4 regions of the Micromonospora sp. NPDC049049 genome follow, and region 3 is predicted to be linked to each of the others. Evidence: riboswitches for the same ligand, from Rfam matches in the RefSeq annotation. Region 3 holds a riboswitch; each other region holds the start of a gene.
What was found. Region 3 has a riboswitch for cyclic di-AMP ahead of AB0B68_RS30250 (hypothetical protein). Riboswitches for the same ligand answer to the same signal wherever they lie in the genome.
Positions count from the first base shown of each region.

Region 1 (4,111 bases), on a different contig from region 3:
TCTTCGACCGGATCTTCGTGGCCGGGCAGGCGGCGATCGACAGGTACGCCCGCGCCGGAGTGCAGATCCCGGCGGACAAGTTCGTGGTGGTGGGTCGTCCACAGGTCGAGTCGATCGAGGTGCGCCCGGAGCCGGCACGAGGGTTGGCGCACCCGACGGTGCTCTACACACCGACCTGGACCGGGCACCACGCCGACGCCGACTACTGCTCGCTGCCGGTGGCCGAAAGCCTGCTGCGCCGACTGTTGGAACGCGGCGCGACGGTGATCCTGCGAGCCCACCCGTACACGACGCAGAATCCGGCCTCAGCCCGGCAACTGGGCCGCCTGACCGAACTGCTCGTCGCCGACCGGGCCCGCACCGGCCGCCAGCACGTGGTCGGCGCGGCGGCTCGGGAGCTGAGCCTGACCGAGTGCGTCAACTCCGCCGACGCGCTGGTCTCCGACGTGTCCGGAGTGATCTCGGACTTCCTCTACTCCGGCAAGCCGTACGCGGTCACCGACATGGGCGACGAGGGCGACCGGTTCGTGGAGCGGTTCCCGCTGGCCGGGTCGGGTTACGTGCTGCGCCGGGACATGTCCAACGTGGACGACGTGCTGACCGCACTGCTGGACACCGACCCGCTGGCCGAGGCCCGCTGGGCCACCCGCCGCCGCTACCTGGGTGACTTCCCGGCCGAGGCGTACGCCGAGGCGTTCCTGGCCGCCGCCCGCCGGGAGCTGGCACCGGCCGAGGCGCTCACCGCGACCGCACCGGCATAGCCGCTCAGCGGTAAGGATCCAGCAGCGCCAGCACCGCCGCCGGGTCCTCCACGTGCGCGTTGTGTCCGAGACCGGGCAGCGTCGCGACCGGTACGCCGTACTCCTTGAGCTGTTCGTCGGTGACCATCGGGTCGTTCTCCCCGCGCGCCAGCACCACCGGCACGTCGGTCGCCGCCAGCAGCGCGGCCAGGTCGGGCTCGCCGACGGCGAAGGCGGCCGGGTCCATGGCGAGGCGCCACCGGCCGTCGACCTGGCGCAGCCCGGCTTCCACCACCGGGTGGTCCGGCGGGACCAGACCGCTGAGCCCGGCGACCCGCAGGTAGCGGCGAGCCGCCTCGGTGCGGGTGGCGAACCAGCTCACCGGCCGGGCGGCAAGCTCGGCGGCGCGGGTCAGCTCGGCGGGTGACCAGAGTGCCTTGATGCCCAGCCCGACCACGGCGTCCACCGGCGTTCCGGCGTCGCGGGCGGCCAGCGCCAGGCCGACCACCCCACCCAGCGAGTGCCCGAGCACGACCAGCCGGTCGTCGGGGACGAGGGCCCGCGCGATCTGCTGAGCGAAGCCCGCGAAGGAGTACGACGGCAGCGGCGACGCCCAGCCGTGGCCGGCGAGGTCCGGTGCCAGCCACCGCCCGGGCCAGTGCTGCTCAAGGTACGGGGCCCAGGGCAACCACACGTCCCCGGTCGTTCCCATCCCGTGCAGCAGCAGCAGGACCGGCCCGCGGCCGGTGTGACCACCCGTTTCATCCACCACGGCCGCAGTCTCCCATGGTTCACGGTCGGGTACGAGGGCCGTCGATGGCGGGCCGGGCGGACAAACGCCGCGGGCGCCGGCTCCTTGTGGGAGACGGCGTCCGCGGCGGTCAGGGTGCCCGGGTCAGGCGGAGTAGCCCCGGCTGGTGATCCAGTTGGCCAGGTCGATCGTGGTGATCCAGTAAGACGGGTCGGCCGGGTTCGCCGAGTCGGCGATCCGCACGGTGCGACCGTTGTCCTTGTAGCCCACCACGGCGATGTAGTGCCCACCGCCGTAGGAGTGCCACCCGCCGTCGGTGTCGACGGCGTCCCCGACGACGTTGGCCACCACGCCCCGGCCGTCGGTGACGGCCTTCACCACGTCGGCCTGGAGCCGGTCCATCTGGGCCGGGCTGGGCGCGCCGGGGAACATCCGGGTCCGGTACGGGGAGCCCTTCACCTCGGCGTTGAGCACCCGGGTGGTGTCCTCGGCCGAGTTGGTGCCCATCTCGGTGGTGCCCAGTTCGGCGCCGAGCTCCTCCTGGGTGCGGTCGATGCCGGCGGCGCTGAGCGCGTTCCGGGTGGCCGCCGGGCCGCAGTTGTAGTAGGTGTTCTGCGCCTCGTAGTCGTAGTCGAGCACCTTCGTCGCGGGGGGCTTCGGCGGCGTCGGCTTACGGGTGAGGTCGGGGTTGCTCTTGGCCTTGGCGGCGGGTGACGCGGCGCTGGTGGCCGGGGCGGCCGTGGTCGGCGCGGCGCTGGCCGAGGGGGACGCGTCCCGGGCCTCACTGCGGGAGGCGGCGACGTCGCTGCGCATCTCGGCGACGGTGGTCGCGGTGCGCTGGCCGGCCGGGGCGTCGTCGGCAGTGGTGAGCAGGGCGCCGGTGGTGGTGGCGATAGCGAGGGCTGCGGCGGAGGCGGCGACGATCTGGTACGGGCGCTCGGTGGCGAGGCGACGGAGCTGGCGCTGCAGGGTGTGCTTCACGGGGTCCTCCACGGATCGGGGGGAGAGCGGCACACCGGGGCCGGACCGGTATCCGGGCAGGCGCCAGCGCGCGGACAGTGGTCCGCGGGTGTGAACCGCTCAGGGGAACGCCCGGATCGGCCGGGCGGGAAAGGCGATGACCCGGGGGTCAGCTCACCGTCACGCGACGAATGAGCGGGTGCACCGCCGCGCCGTGGAGGCGAGGGAACAACCGAGGGGTGGAAAGGTGCTGCACGAGGATGGGACTCCTTCCGACACCGCCTACCGGGTTAGCTGACGGATTCGGGCGGGAAGACGCCCTACCGCGGGCCGTGGCTCGCGGATTCACCCCGGACTTACTGGTGGGTCCCCGGTTCGTTGATCACGATTAAGCGGGTCGATGCGGCGTCGCGTCTTGCGATCGGTTACCGCACCGGACGGGACGACACTACTGGCGTCTCAACGCCCTGCCAAGCCAGGTTCACCTGCGTAAACCCCAATTGGCGCCACAATTTCTGCGCGTAATGCCGATGATGTGACTCGATGGGACAACCAGTTACGGCGACGCCTACGGGCGACAACCGGACAGGCCGCAAAGAACGCGGCCATAATCGCGGGAACAATCCCGTCGATCGCGTCGGACGTCCGATTTCTCGATCGGGTGACCGGCCTCACATAACGGATTGGGCTCAACCCACCCGGGCCGGGCGCCACAGTGCCACGACGGCGGGACGCAACGCCCCGGCGACCGTGCGGCGCGCGGGGACCAGGGTCGGGCGGAGCCGGGCCGCCGCCGCGTACGCCTCCTCGGCGAGGGCACGAGCCGACTCGGCGGCCAATTCCGCGTCGCGCCAGGCGACCCGCTCACGGTCGGCGGCCACCTGGTAATCGGTCGACCGCGCATCCCGGATCACCCGGCTGATCAGCACCTCCTGCTCGACCGGGTGTCGCCGGGGATCCCAGCCGCGCCGGTGCCCGAACACGTCGCCGAGCTGCGCCATGGTCAGGTCGCCCCGCCAGTACGCCGCCATCGCCGCCCGGTGCAGATAGCGTTCCCGGGCGGCGTACTCGGCGGGGGTGTGCGGGGTCTGCGGGGTGGGCAGTGCCCCCGCGCCAGCGAAGCGACGCGCGGCGGCGTCCGCCTCGTCGTACCCGATCCAGGCCTGCTCCAGCTGTTCCTGAGCGGTCAGCCAGGCGGCACGCCGCCGCTTGGCGGTGGTGGCCGCGCGGGCCGCGGCAACGGCCACCTCCTCGGCGTAGCGGCGCCTGTCGACGGCCTCGGCGGCGGCCAACTCCTGGGCGGTGGGCCCGGCCGGGACCGGGTCGCCGGTCGGCCGGGCCCGTTCGGGGCGGGCGGCCAGCACGGTGAGCAGGCCCAGGGTCAGCAGGAACAGCGTCGACCAGATGGCGGCGGCCCGCGGCACCTCGGTCACGAACTGGTAGAAGACGACGGTCTCCATGGTCGGCACCTCGGGGAGAGAGCAGTGCGATGGAAAGCCGCGCCGACCAGCGGGCCACGGCGGGCCACGGGTCGGCGGGTCAGGGAGCGGGTGGGTCGACAGGGCGCGGCGGCGGGACGGTCGTCCCGGTGGCTCAGCGCCCGGGTGGGGCCCGGGAAGCCCGACCGCTCGCACTGTCGACGAGGGGCAGCCGGTCAGAT
Region 1 covers NZ_JBEZEX010000018.1:67,315-71,425, reverse strand. Annotated here, with positions in the region: gene AB0B68_RS19575 (CDP-glycerol glycerophosphotransferase family protein) at 1-761, shown strand, start outside; gene AB0B68_RS19570 (alpha/beta fold hydrolase) at 766-1,512, opposite strand; gene AB0B68_RS19565 (C39 family peptidase) at 1,636-2,484, opposite strand; cyclic di-AMP (ydaO/yuaA leader) riboswitch at 2,716-2,856, opposite strand; gene AB0B68_RS19560 (hypothetical protein) at 3,141-3,911, opposite strand; gene AB0B68_RS19555 (hypothetical protein) at 4,045-4,111, opposite strand, start outside.
Region 1: it holds a riboswitch for cyclic di-AMP, as region 3 does, so the genes downstream of both, AB0B68_RS19565 (C39 family peptidase) here and AB0B68_RS30250 (hypothetical protein) in region 3, are expected to answer to the same signal.

Region 2 (4,111 bases), on a different contig from region 3:
CGGCAAACCGGTGCAGGTGTCCAGCATCACCACCATGCCCGTCGCCGGGTTCCGCAGACCTGGCTGATCCACCCAGGGCCTGTGTCAAAGCCCCTGGCCGGCCTGCGGCGGGCCCAGGCGACGACCGGCCGCGTTGGAGATTGGCCCGGATACAACACCGGTATCCGGGCCAATCTCCGCCTTGCCGGATCGCCGCCTGGACTCCGCCTCGGCTCGACCGAGGACTTTGACACAGGCCCCAGCGCGACACGACGGCCCCCGGTCACCGACCGGGGGCCGTCGTGGTTCTCAGCGGGGTGTCCCCACCGGGGAGGGCAACAGCTGCACGTCGGCGAGGTCGACGTACATGATCCGGTGGCCGAACTGGATCTGCGCGTACCGGTTCTTGCCGCGAATGACCGTCCAGTCACCGGGTGAGGAGCCGTCGAACGTGCTGGCCCGGTAGTACTCGCCGGCCAGCACCGCGCCGACGGAGTACCGCTGCCCGGCGGCCAGCGTGTACTGGAGCGGCGTGATCGCCTGGTAGGGCACCCCGTCCGGGTACGCGGACTGCTCCGGGTACGCCCGTCCGTAGACCGGAACGGTGGCTCTTCCGGGCTTCGGTGTCGCCACGACTCCGACGGTCCAACTGGCGGTCGGCGCGGACGACGGGTTGTGGAACCAGGCCCGCTGCCCGAGGTACCAGATCGCCGTCCAGTCGCCCTGCCGGCCGGCCAGCGCATACGTCTGCCCGGCGGACGCCCTGGCCCCGTGGTCCGACACCGCCATCGTGTTCGGGCTGCCGTCCGGGCGGAGCGCGATGTCGTTGACCAGCGGCGCGTCAGCGGACGGCGCGCTGCGCAGCACCACCGACGAGGAACCGCGCGGAGCGCAGGGCACGCCCACCGTGACGCAGTCGGTGAACGCCGGCTGGTTGGTGGTGTAGTCCGGGTCGATCCGGACCAGCCCGGTGGCCGGGGTGCCGGTGTCCAGTCGGGGGGCGTGCAGCAGGTCGAAGTAGTGCGTCCAGTCCCAGTAGGGGCCCGGATCCCAGTGCATTCCCCGCACTGTCGAGGGGATGGTGCCGGGCACGTTGTCGTGGCCGATGATGTGCTGGCGGTCCAGTGGGATGCCCAGCCGCAGCGCCAGGTGCCGAACGAGCTTCGCCGAGGTCCGGTACATCGCCTCGGTGTACCAGGTGCCCTGCGCAGCGAAGCCCTCGTGTTCCAACCCGATCGACTTCGCGTTGACGTACCAGTTGCCGGCGTGCCAGCCGACGTCCTTCGTCTTGACGTGCTGGGCGATGTGCCCGTCGACCGAGCGCAGCGAGTAGTGCCAGCTCACGTAGGTTGGGTCCTGGACGAGTTGCAGGGTGGTGGCCCAACTCGCCTCGGTGTCGTGGATGACGATGTACTCGATCTTCTGCCGCGCGGGCCGGTCGGAGAGGTCGTGGTTGCCGTAGTCCCCGTCGCCGAACGCCTCGTAGGGCGCCGGGATCCATTCGCAGGAGATGGTGCGGGGGCATTCCACCCCGTCCGGGCGGGCCAGCCGGCGCAGGCCCAGCCGGTCCAGCCAGGACCGTTCGGGCCGCACCGCGCGGGCCGGCAGGGTGATCCGCTGGCCTTCGTCGGTCACCCGGGCTTCGCCCGCGCCGATGGTGGTGAAGACCTCGTCGGCGAAGGCCGCCGCGGCGTCGGCGCTGTCCGCGCCCGAGTAGCGGGCCACCGCGCCGTACCAGGCCGCCGGGTCGGTGCCCGCGCCGACCGGCGCGCCCAGATCCCTCTGGTACGCGCTCAGCAGCGCCGCCCCACCCCGGATGTTGAGGCCCGCGTCGGTACGCAGTGCCTCGGGGGCGGCACCGGTCAGCGCGGCGGCGGCGTCGACGGTCTGCAACGCGGCGGTGGACGGGGCGGGCGCCTCGACCGGTCGGGGCGCGGGCACCCGGGCCGGCCGGGAGTCGTCACCGCGTGGGTCCTCGGCTCCGGCGTCGTGGTGACCGCGTCCGGGTAGGGCGGCCACGTGCCGCGCGTCGGTCAGGTGCATCGGGCCGTAGCCGCCACTGGTGCTCGGTGTGCCGGCGTTGGTGTCCCAACGGGACTCCAGGTAGGAGACGCCGAGCAGCACGACGGCCGGTACGCCGTACTCGGTGGCCGCGTCGGCGTACTGCTGTTGGCGGTCGGTGGTGGGCGCGGCGGCGGCCGGGCCGACGGAGAGTGGCACCGTGGTCGCGGCGGCGACCACGGTGGCGGCGAGCAGTGCGCGCCAGCCGGTCGACAGGGTTGGATGGTGCATCGAACCCCCTAGATTCTCGCGGAGTGAGGTCAAATCACCATCGCGCCGTCCGGGAGCTCGCGTCAATACCTTTCCATCTATCGACGTGCACGGAAAGAATTCTTCACACACGGTCAGTGACCTCGTCCAATCCGTACGGAGTGTCACGGCCGCACGGGTTGCGGATCGGTAACGGGCGTCTCTACTCTGGTCATTTGTCGGCCCGACAGCAGCTCCGCCCACCCCGGGCGGTAACGGACCGACACCGCCGAGTCGTTTCCGAGCGAACCGGGGACCCAGGTCCCTCGGGGTGAATCCGCAGCCACTGCGGTAGGGCGCCGACTTCCCGCCCGAACCCGTCAGCTAACCCGGTAGGCGGTCAGGAAGAAGGAGTACGGAACCCCGGTGGCACTCCATGCCCCGCGGCCGTCGTCCGAGCGGTCGGCATCAGCCGGCCCGGCGTCGATAGTGCCGCGCCCACGCTGGTCCCGCTTAACCACCGCACTCGCCGCGCTGGCCGGCGTCGCCGTCGTTCTGACCGGTAGTGCCACGGCGGCCCACGCCGACCCCTCCGTCGCCGAGATCGAGCGCCAGATCGACGCCGACTGGAACAAGCTCGAACCGGTCATCGAACGGCACAACGCCACCCGCATCGACCTCGCCGCGAAGCGCAAGCAGGCAGACGCGCTGGCCGCCCGGATCACTCCGCTCGAGCGCCAGGTCGACGCCGCGATGGACAAGGTCAGCGCCCTTGCCGTACGCGCCTACATGGGTGAGAACGTCTCGACCGTCAACGCGATGCTGGGCAGCCGGTCGCCCAGCGAGGTGGTCGGCCAGCTCGAAATGCTGGACCGCTTCGCGCACGACCAGCAGAAGGACGTACGCCAGGTGGCCGACCTGCGCGACCAACTGGCCGCGCAGAAGGCGCCACTGGACGAGATGGTGGCCCAGCTGACCCGCACGGAAGCCCAGCTGGCGGCGAAGAAGAAGCAGATCAACGACGAGATCGATCGCCTGCAGAAGCTGCGCCTGAAGGTGTACGGCAGCGGCGGCGGCGGTCCGCTGCGCCCGGCGCCCTGCCCGGGTAGCTACCCCGGCGGTGCCGCGGGCACCGCGGTCAAGTTCGCCTGCGCGCAGATCGGCAAGCCCTACGTCTGGGGTGCCGAGGGTCCGAACTCGTACGACTGCTCCGGGCTCATGCTGGCCGCCTGGGCGAAGGCCGGCGTGTCGCTGCCGCACAACGCCGCCGCGCAGAGCCGGGTCACCAAGAACGTCAGCAAGGGTGACCTGCGCCCCGGCGACCTGGTCTTCTACTACAGCGACATCCACCACGTCGGCATGTACGTCGGCGGCGGCTGGGTGGTGCACGCCTCGCAGGCTGGTCAACCGGTCAAGATGAAGAAGGTCGACGACGGCCCGATCCACAGCTACGGCCGTCCAGGCTGACCCAGTGTGACCGAAGGGGCCCGTCGCGATCTCCTCGCGGCGGGCCCTCGTCGTTCTGGTCCTAGCGGGTGGGCCAGGTGCGCCAGTGCTGCCAGGCGCGGCTGGGTGTCGGCCCCCGCTGGCCCTGGTAGCGCGAGCCGTAGACCACCGAGCCGTACGGGTGCTCGGCTGGCGAGGAGAGCCGGAAGATGCAGAGCTGCCCGATCTTCATGCCCGGCCAGAGGGTGATCGGCAGGTTCGCCACGTTCGAGAGTTCCAGCGTCACGTGGCCGGAGAAGCCCGGGTCGATGAAACCGGCGGTGGAGTGCGTGAGCAGCCCGAGCCGGCCCAGGGAGCTCTTGCCCTCCAGCCGGCCGGCGAGCTGGTCACCCAGCGAGATGACCTCCAGCGTCGAGGCGAGCACGAACTCCCCCGG
Region 2 covers NZ_JBEZEX010000011.1:68,799-72,909, reverse strand. Annotated here, with positions in the region: gene AB0B68_RS13960 (NlpC/P60 family protein) at 1-67, shown strand, start outside; gene AB0B68_RS13955 (peptidoglycan recognition family protein) at 289-2,271, opposite strand; cyclic di-AMP (ydaO/yuaA leader) riboswitch at 2,507-2,642, shown strand; gene AB0B68_RS13950 (NlpC/P60 family protein) at 2,656-3,696, shown strand; gene dcd (dCTP deaminase) at 3,758-4,111, opposite strand, start outside.
Region 2: it holds a riboswitch for cyclic di-AMP, as region 3 does, so the genes downstream of both, AB0B68_RS13950 (NlpC/P60 family protein) here and AB0B68_RS30250 (hypothetical protein) in region 3, are expected to answer to the same signal.

Region 3 (4,111 bases):
CGGTCTGCTCACCCAACGCCTCGACGCGCACCCGGATCGCCGAGTCGGTGGCGACGGTGCCGGCCACCACCCGGTCGCCAGTCGACCGGGCGACCGGCCGCGACTCCCCCGTGATCATCGACTCGTCCAGCTCGGCGCCGCCCTCGACGACACGGCCGTCCGCCGGCACCCGACCCCCCGGCCGGACCAGCACCACGTCGCCGATCCGCAGACCGGTCACCGGCACGGCCTCGACCCGCCCGTCCGCCGCCACCCGTTCGGCCTCGTCCGGCAACAGCGCGGCCAGCGCCGCGAGCGCTCCCCGGGCCTGTCCGATGGCCTTCATCTCCTGCCAGTGCCCGAGCAGCATGATGGTGACCAGCGCGGCCAACTCCCACCAGAAGTCCAGGTCGAAGACGCCGACGCTGGTCGCCAGGGACGCGGCGTACGCGACGGTGATCGCCATCGCGACCAGCAGCATCATTCCGGGCGCCCGGTCCCGGACCTCTCGGACCGCACCGACCAGGAACGGCCAACCGCCCCACCAGAACACCACCGAGCCGAGCACCGGGCCCACCCAGCCCTGACCGGGGACGACGTCCCCGCTCAGGCCCAGCCGACCCGACACGAGATGACTCGTCAGCACCACCGGGATGGTCAATACCAGGCAGACCCAGAACCGACGGCGAAACATCGCCGGATCGTGTCCGGCGTGCTTGTCGTGTCCGGCGTGCTTGTCGTGCCCGGAATGCTTGTCGTGCGGCACGGGTTCGGCGTGTCGCGGTCGGTCGGGGTCGGGCGGTGACGGAGCGGGCATGGCTCCAACATGCCGCCCCGGAGACCGCCGCGCGAGCGGTTCGGCCGCCCGACACTCCGCCACGACCTGCAACCCCCGGAGGGGCTGGCTAGCATCTCCCCCGATGGCCCTCCGAATGCCGCTGCACAGTCGGGCACCGGCGCCGCCACGTCGTGGCGGTGCCCCCAGCCGACCGGGCCGAGCACTGACCGTCCGTGATCAAGCGGTCGTCAGGCAGCGATCCGCCCCGCCGTCCGCCGCGTTTCCACCGCAACGGTGAACCGCCCGGCCCGCTGACCCGTATCCCGCACCGGATCGTTGGGAGTCTCACCTTGGCCGCCGACCACACTCACCCCGCTCCGTCCGCCCCGCCTCGGGTGCGACGGATCCTCGTCGTGACTGTGGTACCCCTCTTCGTCGCCACCGTGCTGGCCGCGGTGCTGCTCTGGCCGCGCGGCGGGTCACCGCAGACCGATGGTGGTGCGGACGTGCCGCGCTACCCCGGCACTGTCACCCGGGTGGTGAGCGAGCCGTGCCCGCCGGCGCCGTCGGTCCCCGAGGGCACACCGAGGGTCGGCGATGGGCGGTGCGGCACTGTCGACGTGCGGGTGGACGACGGGCCGACCGCCGGCCAGCAGGTACGGACTCCGGTGCCCGACGGGCCCGGCGCACCCCGGGTCGAGGTCGGCGACGAGGTCGTCCTGGTCGAGCTGGCCGACCCGACCGATCCCACCACCAGCAACTGGAACATCGCCGAGCACCAACGCGGCACCCCGATGGTGTGGCTGGCGGTGATCTTCGCGGCCGCGATCGTCGCGTTCGGTCGGTGGCGAGGTCTGGCCGCGCTCGCCGGGCTGGCCGCCAGCTTCGCCATCCTGCTCACCTTCGTGCTGCCGGGCATCAGCGCCGGCAGGTCACCGCTGCTGGTGGCGGTGGTCGGCGCGGCCCTGATCATGTTCGTGGTGCTCTATCTGACCCACGGGGTCACCGCACAGACCTCGGTCGCGGTGCTCGGCACCCTGGGCAGCCTGGTCCTGACCGGCGTGCTCGCCACCATCGCCACGGCCGCGACCCACCTCACCGGCTTCGGCAGCGAGGACGCCACCACCCTGTCGATGTTCCAGGGCGACGTGGACCTGCACGGACTGCTGCTCGCCGGAATCATCATCGGGTCACTCGGGGTGCTCGACGACGTGACGGTCACCCAGGCGGCCACCGTCACCGAACTGGCGAACGCCAACCCCGGGCTGACCCGGTTGCAGCTCTACCGTGCCGCCACCCGGGTCGGTCGCGCGCACATCGCCTCCACTGTCAACACCATCGTGCTGGCGTACGCGGGTGCCTCACTGCCCCTGCTGCTCCTGCTCACCGCCGACTCGCGGCCGATCGGGCAGATCCTCACCAGTGAGTTCCTCGCGCAGGAGATCGTCCGCAGCGCGGTCGCCACCCTCGGTCTGATCGCCGCCGTACCGCTGACCACCGGGCTGGCCGCGGTGGTCACCGCCGCCGGGCGCGCCGACGCCTCAGCGCTCACCGACGCCTCAGCGCCCACCGACGCTCCCGCGCCCCGGCCCCAGCCGGACCGCAGCGAGGCACTGGCCGCACTCAGCTCACCGCGAACGGCCGGCTCCGACGAACCGGACCGGACGCGGACCGCACCCCCACCCGAGGCCACCGACCGGTGGCCGAAGTCGAACAGGAGCACGGATACGGCATGGTGACACTCCTCAGCGTGACCAGATCGGGCATCCACCCTGAGAACCCCGTCACTGGTCACTCAACGCTATGGCGAAATGACGCTTTTGGTCGGCATCCAGGCGTAGCTCAGCCGGTCGACTCTCGGGTAACCTCGCTGCCGGTTACCGATGAAGGCGCGAAGCGGCGCCTGCGGTGCCACCGCCCAATCGCCAACCGGCGAGCCGGGGACCCAGGTACCTGGGGTGAATCCGCATCAGCGGTAGGGGCCACTTCCGCCCCGAACCCGTCAGCTAACCCGGTCGGCGGTCGACGGAAGGGAACATTGTGACGGCACCCCTACGCCGCTGGTTGACACCCGTGGTGGCCGTGATCGCCGCACTGACCGTGTTCGCCGGGCCGTTCCCGGCGCACGCCGCCCCGACGAACCCCACACCGTCCGGGCACGAGGAGGACGGCGAGCCCAAGCTGCTCAACGACGTCATCGAGCAGGCCAACCGTGACTACTCCGCCGCGAAGTCCAAGCTGGACAAGTCCAAGAAGCGGCAGAGCGAGTTGGCGGCGGAGGTCAACCGGGCCAAGGCCGAACTGGACGCGTTGGCCCCGCAGGTCGGGCAGATCGCCGCCCAGGCGTACCGGACCGGCCGGATCGGCGCGGTCGCGATGCTGCTGGAGAGCGACGCGCCCGACTCGTTCGTCCAGCGCGCCGGGCTGCTCGACGAGATCAACATGGTCAACGAGAAGAAGCTCTCCGAGGTCAACGAGGTGAAGTCCCGCGCCGAGCAGGCCAAGCTGGCCCTCGACACCGAGGTGCGCGAGCAGCAGAAGCAGACCGCCCTGATGGCGAAGCGCAAGAGCGAGGCCGACAAGGCGCTCTCCCTCGTCGGCGGCAAGGGTTTCACCGGCGGCCTGGTGGATGCCACCTCCAAGGTCGCGAAGATCGGCCCGGGTCGCACTGCCGACGGGGACTGGAAGGCCCAGTCGTGCAGCGAGAACGACCCCACCACCTCCGGCTGCATCACGCCGCGCACGCTGCACGCGTACAAGGAGGTCAAGGCGGCCGGCTTCAACCGGTTCGTCGGCTGCTACCGCCCCGGCGGGCCGTGGGAGCACCCGAAGGGCCGCGCCTGCGACTGGTCGCTTCAGAAGAGCGGGTTCTCCCCGTGGCACAACAACGACACCAGGACGTACGGCAACAACGTCGCCGCGTTCCTCATCCGTAACGCCGACCGGCTCGGCATCTACTACGTGATCTGGAACCGGCAGATCTGGTTCCCGGCCACCGGCTGGAGTTCGTACAGCGGGCCGTCGAACCACACCGACCACGTTCACATGTCGCTGCTCTGACCCGCCCGATCTCCGTCGAGGGCCGTTCCGCGTGACGCGGAGCGGCCCTCGTCGCGTCAGACGGTGGCAGGCGCGGCCGGGTCGGTCGATTCGGCCGGGGTCGTGAAGCCGGCCGGCACGGCGGCCACCTGGCGTACCGCTCCGGCTGCCAGTCGGTAGGACACGCCCACCACCGCGCACCGCCCCCGCGCCACCTCGTCGGCCAGCACGGGCGACTGCCCGAGCAGCGTCTCGACGGTCTGTGCGATGTGGATGTCGACGATGCCGTCGATGTCGTCCACCCCCTCGGCCGCG
Region 3 covers NZ_JBEZEX010000047.1:12,400-16,510, forward strand. Annotated here, with positions in the region: gene AB0B68_RS30240 (heavy metal translocating P-type ATPase) at 1-673, opposite strand, end outside; gene AB0B68_RS30245 (YibE/F family protein) at 1,108-2,496, shown strand; cyclic di-AMP (ydaO/yuaA leader) riboswitch at 2,663-2,793, shown strand; gene AB0B68_RS30250 (hypothetical protein) at 2,798-3,817, shown strand; gene AB0B68_RS30255 (carbonic anhydrase) at 3,874-4,111, opposite strand, start outside.

Region 4 (4,111 bases), on a different contig from region 3:
CTTCCGGACCACCTACCACGCGGACGTGCTGATCAGCGAGGCCGACGAGATCGTCATGGTGGCCCGCCAGTGGCCGGCCACCACTGTGCGGAACCACACCCGTCTACGCGCCGAGCCGGACGGCCTGACCCGCGTCGACGTCGAGATCACCCTGACCGCGCCGAGGCCCCTGTTCCGCTACGCGTTCCGCCAGGCCCAGGCCGCTCACCTCGCCCTGGCCACCCGGCTGGGCGCCGCCCTGGACCGCACCAACAACACCCCGCCCCCTAACCCCTAACCCGCGTCCCGACCCGTGGCCGACCCCGTGCCGCGCCCCTGGCGCGCCGATCTTGCAGTTTCAGCTGTCGATATCGGTGGGATGGAACCCATATGTCGGCGTAGTAAGTGCAAGATCGCGGGCGCGTAGGGCGGGGCGGGCGCGTTAGATCGGGGTTGGCGCGCTCTTGCGGGTCGGGCGGGTGGTGGGACGTCGGCCCCACGGCTTGTAGGTGGAGAGCACTGTCGCGATGACCATCAGGCTGGTCGACACCGCCGGCGCGATGACCAGGTCGGCGCGATCGCGGGCGGGCAGGGCGGCGCCGACCGCTCCGGCGTGACGCAGATTCGGGGTGAGCAGGAACAGCACCAGCCCGACCATCACCGTGGTGATCACGAGCTTGACCAGCACCCACCGGTGGCGCAGCAGGCCCCACGGGGTGAGCAGCGAGCTGGCGACTCCGATCAACCACACCAGGACGCTCAGCGGCGCGAACAGCACCGTGCCGACCAGAGCCGTGACCGGATAGACCACCGCCGGATCGGCGCCCCGCTGCACGGCGACGCCGAGGGTGAGCAGCACCAGGTCGGCGCCGAGCCAGCCCAGCGAGGTGACGAGGTGCAGGGTGAGCAGCGCCTTGCGGGTGGTGGGTCGGATCCGAGGCATACCGCGATGCTGCCCGCCGGCCACCGCCGGGTCGTCCGACGAGCGACGACATCAGGGGTACGCCCGGTGACGTAGCCCGGCCCCTGACGCACGTGATGCCTGTGAGCCATCCAGTGGCTCACAGGCATCACGACGCGTCGGTCAGTAGACCGACAGGTGTACGTGGTTGGTGTGGTCGCTGGACGGGTCGCCGCCCGCCCCGCTGTACGACTTCCACCCGCTGCTGGGCAGCCAGATCTGCCTGTACCAGATCACGTAGAGCACGGCGAGCCGGTCCGCGTTGCGGATGAAGTACGCGGCCAGGTTGTTGCCGTACGTCTTGTCGCCGCCGGTGGCGTCGCCGCCGAAGCCGTTCTTCTGCGCCGCGAAGTCGCAGGCCCGGCCCTTCGGGTGTTCACCCGAGCCGCTGGGGCGGTGGCACGAGACGTACCGGGTGAATCCCGCGGCCTTGGCCTGGTTGAGCGCGTGCAGGGTGCGCGGGGTGATGCAGCCGTTGGCCGGCGTGGGGTCGTTGACGCTGCACGACTCGGAGGGCCAGGAGCCGTCGGAGTTGCGCGGTGCGGCCTTCGCGTTGGCGCTGGAGGTGCCCCGGTTGGAGCCGGCGTCGGCGGTGGTCTGCGGCTTGGGCGTGGTGGCCACACTCAGGGCCCGTTCGGCCTGCTCCTTGCGCTTGGCCATCACCGCGACCTGCTTGCGCTGTTCGTTGATCTCGCCGTCCAGGGCGACCCGGGTGCGGTTGGCCTTGTCCTTGGTGTCCAGCAGGTCGCGCAGCACCCGGTCCTCGTTGGCCGCCACCGCGTCCAGCGCGGCCGCCCGGTCCATGAAGCCTTCCGGGGTGTTGCTGTTGAGCAGCGCCGACACCGCACCCAGCCGGCCGGTGCGGTAGGCGACCTCGGCGATCTCGCCGACCTTGCCGTTGCGCTGGTCGATCTCGACCTCGATGGTCTTCAACTGGGTGCCGAGCTGCTTCTGCCGTTGCACTGACGTGTCCAGGGCGCGCTTCGCGTCCAGGTAGCCCTTGCTGGCCGCATCGAGCTGGGCTCGCAACGCCGGGGTGCCGCCCTCCTCGTCGGAGTCGGGTGCGGCGGCTCGCAGGCCGGTCGGGGGAGCGGCCGAGGCGGTGCCGGCCGGAAGCGCGACGCCGAGGGCGAACATCGCGACGATCAGGGCCGCCAGTCGGGCGGCGGGTGGTCGTGCTGGTGCCACTGCGCATGTCCTTCCGTCAGCCGCCGACCGGGTTAGCTGACGGGTTCGGGACGGAAGATCCCTACCGCTGACGCGGATACACCCCAGGAACATGGTTCCCCGGTTCGCCCAGTTGGGCGATTAGGCGGCGACCGCCACCGGCGCCGGGAGGGCGCCGCCTGGTGACGGCCGGGACCGAGCCTACCGGTGCGGGTGGGGCCGCTGCAGCCGATGTGACGGACGGTGCGTACGTCACCACGGAAATCGACGAACCGGTCACCATTCGATGGAGCCGCAGGCTCCAGAAGCGGCGCCGGGCTCGATCTGCAATGTCGCGTGTTCGATGCGGAAGTCGTCGTGCAGGGCCGTACGTGCCGCGGTGAGCACCGCGCCGACCTCCGCGCCCGGTGCCATGGTCAGGTGGGCGGAGGCCACCTCCATGCCCGAGGTGAGCGTCCAGACGTGCAGGTCGTGCACCTCGACGACACCGGGGACGGCGGCGAGCCGGTCGTGCACGGCGGTCACCTGGAGGTGCTCCGGGGCGGCCTGCACCAGGATGCGGATAGCGGCGCGGGCCAGCCGCCAGGTGCGCGGCAGGATGAACACGCCGATGGCGACCGCGACCAGAGGGTCGGCCCACCACCAGTCGGTGACGGTGATGAGCAGCGCCGCGCCGATGACGCCGACCGAGCCGAGCAGGTCACCGAGCACCTCCAGGTAGGCGCCCTGGAGGTTGATGCTCTCCCGGGCTCCGGCGCGCAGCAGCGCGAACGCGGCGATGTTCGCGAGCAGGCCGAGCACGGCCACCGCGAGCATCGGGCCGGCGATGACCTCATGCGGGTCACCGAAGCGGCGGATCGCCTCGACCACCACGTAGATCGCGACGCCGGAGAGCAGGACGGCGTTGGCCAGCGCGGCGAGCACCTCGAGCCGGTAGAGCCCGAAGGTGCGCTGCGGGTCGCCGGTGGCCCGCCGGGTCGCCGTGATGGCGGCGAGCGCCATCCCGATGCCGAGCACGTCGGTGAACATGTGCCCGGCGTCGGAGAGCAGGGCGAGCGAGCCGGTGTGCAGTGCGACCACCGCTTCGACCACCATCAGGGTGGCGAGCAATCCGAAGGCCGCCCAGAGTCGACCTCGGTGCTGGTGTGCGGCATTGGCGACGGACCCATGGTGGTGGTCATGACCTGCGCCCACGAGAACCACCTTCCGCCGCTGGTCGGGACCCGGTCAAATGTATGCTCACATCGCTATGTGTGCAAGTGTACGGGCAGGGCGTTCCGCCGGCGGCAGTCCGCACACGTCAGCTGGTCGGGTCGATGGTGGTGAGCCGCTGGGTGGCCCGGGAGAGCGCCACGTACAGGGTGCGCACCCCGGCGCCCGGATCCGCCCGGATCTCGCTCGGGGCGACCAGCACCACCCCGTCGTACTCCATGCCCTTGGCCTCCAGGCTGGTCACCACCTGCAACCTGGGTGCGCCGAGCGCGCCCAGCCAACCGGCGACCTCGTCCCGGCGGGGGACCGGCGTGATGACCCCGACCGTGCCCTCCACCTCGGCCAGCAGGCCGGCGGCGGCCTCCACGGTCGCGGTCTCCAAGCCCGTCGCGGGCACCACCAGCTCCACCGGCTCGACCCCGGTGGAGCGGACGGCGGTCGGCAGCGGCAGGTCCGGGTAGAGCCGCCGGATCTCCGCCGCCGCCACCGCGAAGATCTCCGCCGAGTTGCGGTAGTTGGTGGTGAGCGTGAAGTCGTGTCGCTTACGCCGGCCCAGCGCCTGGTCGCGGGCCCGGGTCAGCTCCTCCGGATCGCCGGTCCACGCGGTCTGCGCGGGGTCGCCCACGACGGTCCAGGAGGCCAGTCGGCCGCGTCGACCGATCATCCGCCACTGCATCGGCGAGACGTCCTGTGCCTCGTCCACGACCACGTGCGCGTAGTCCCGGTAGTCCTCGGGGCGCTCCCGGGCCGCCGCGCGGGCGGCCCGCTGCCGTTCACCGAGGGTGCTGAGCT
Region 4 covers NZ_JBEZEX010000010.1:81,511-85,621, reverse strand. Annotated here, with positions in the region: gene AB0B68_RS13055 (SRPBCC family protein) at 1-277, shown strand, start outside; gene AB0B68_RS13050 (hypothetical protein) at 422-922, opposite strand; gene AB0B68_RS13045 (hypothetical protein) at 1,064-2,077, opposite strand; cyclic di-AMP (ydaO/yuaA leader) riboswitch at 2,134-2,265, opposite strand; gene AB0B68_RS13040 (cation diffusion facilitator family transporter) at 2,384-3,301, opposite strand; gene AB0B68_RS13035 (AAA family ATPase) at 3,408-4,111, opposite strand, start outside.
Region 4: it holds a riboswitch for cyclic di-AMP, as region 3 does, so the genes downstream of both, AB0B68_RS13045 (hypothetical protein) here and AB0B68_RS30250 (hypothetical protein) in region 3, are expected to answer to the same signal.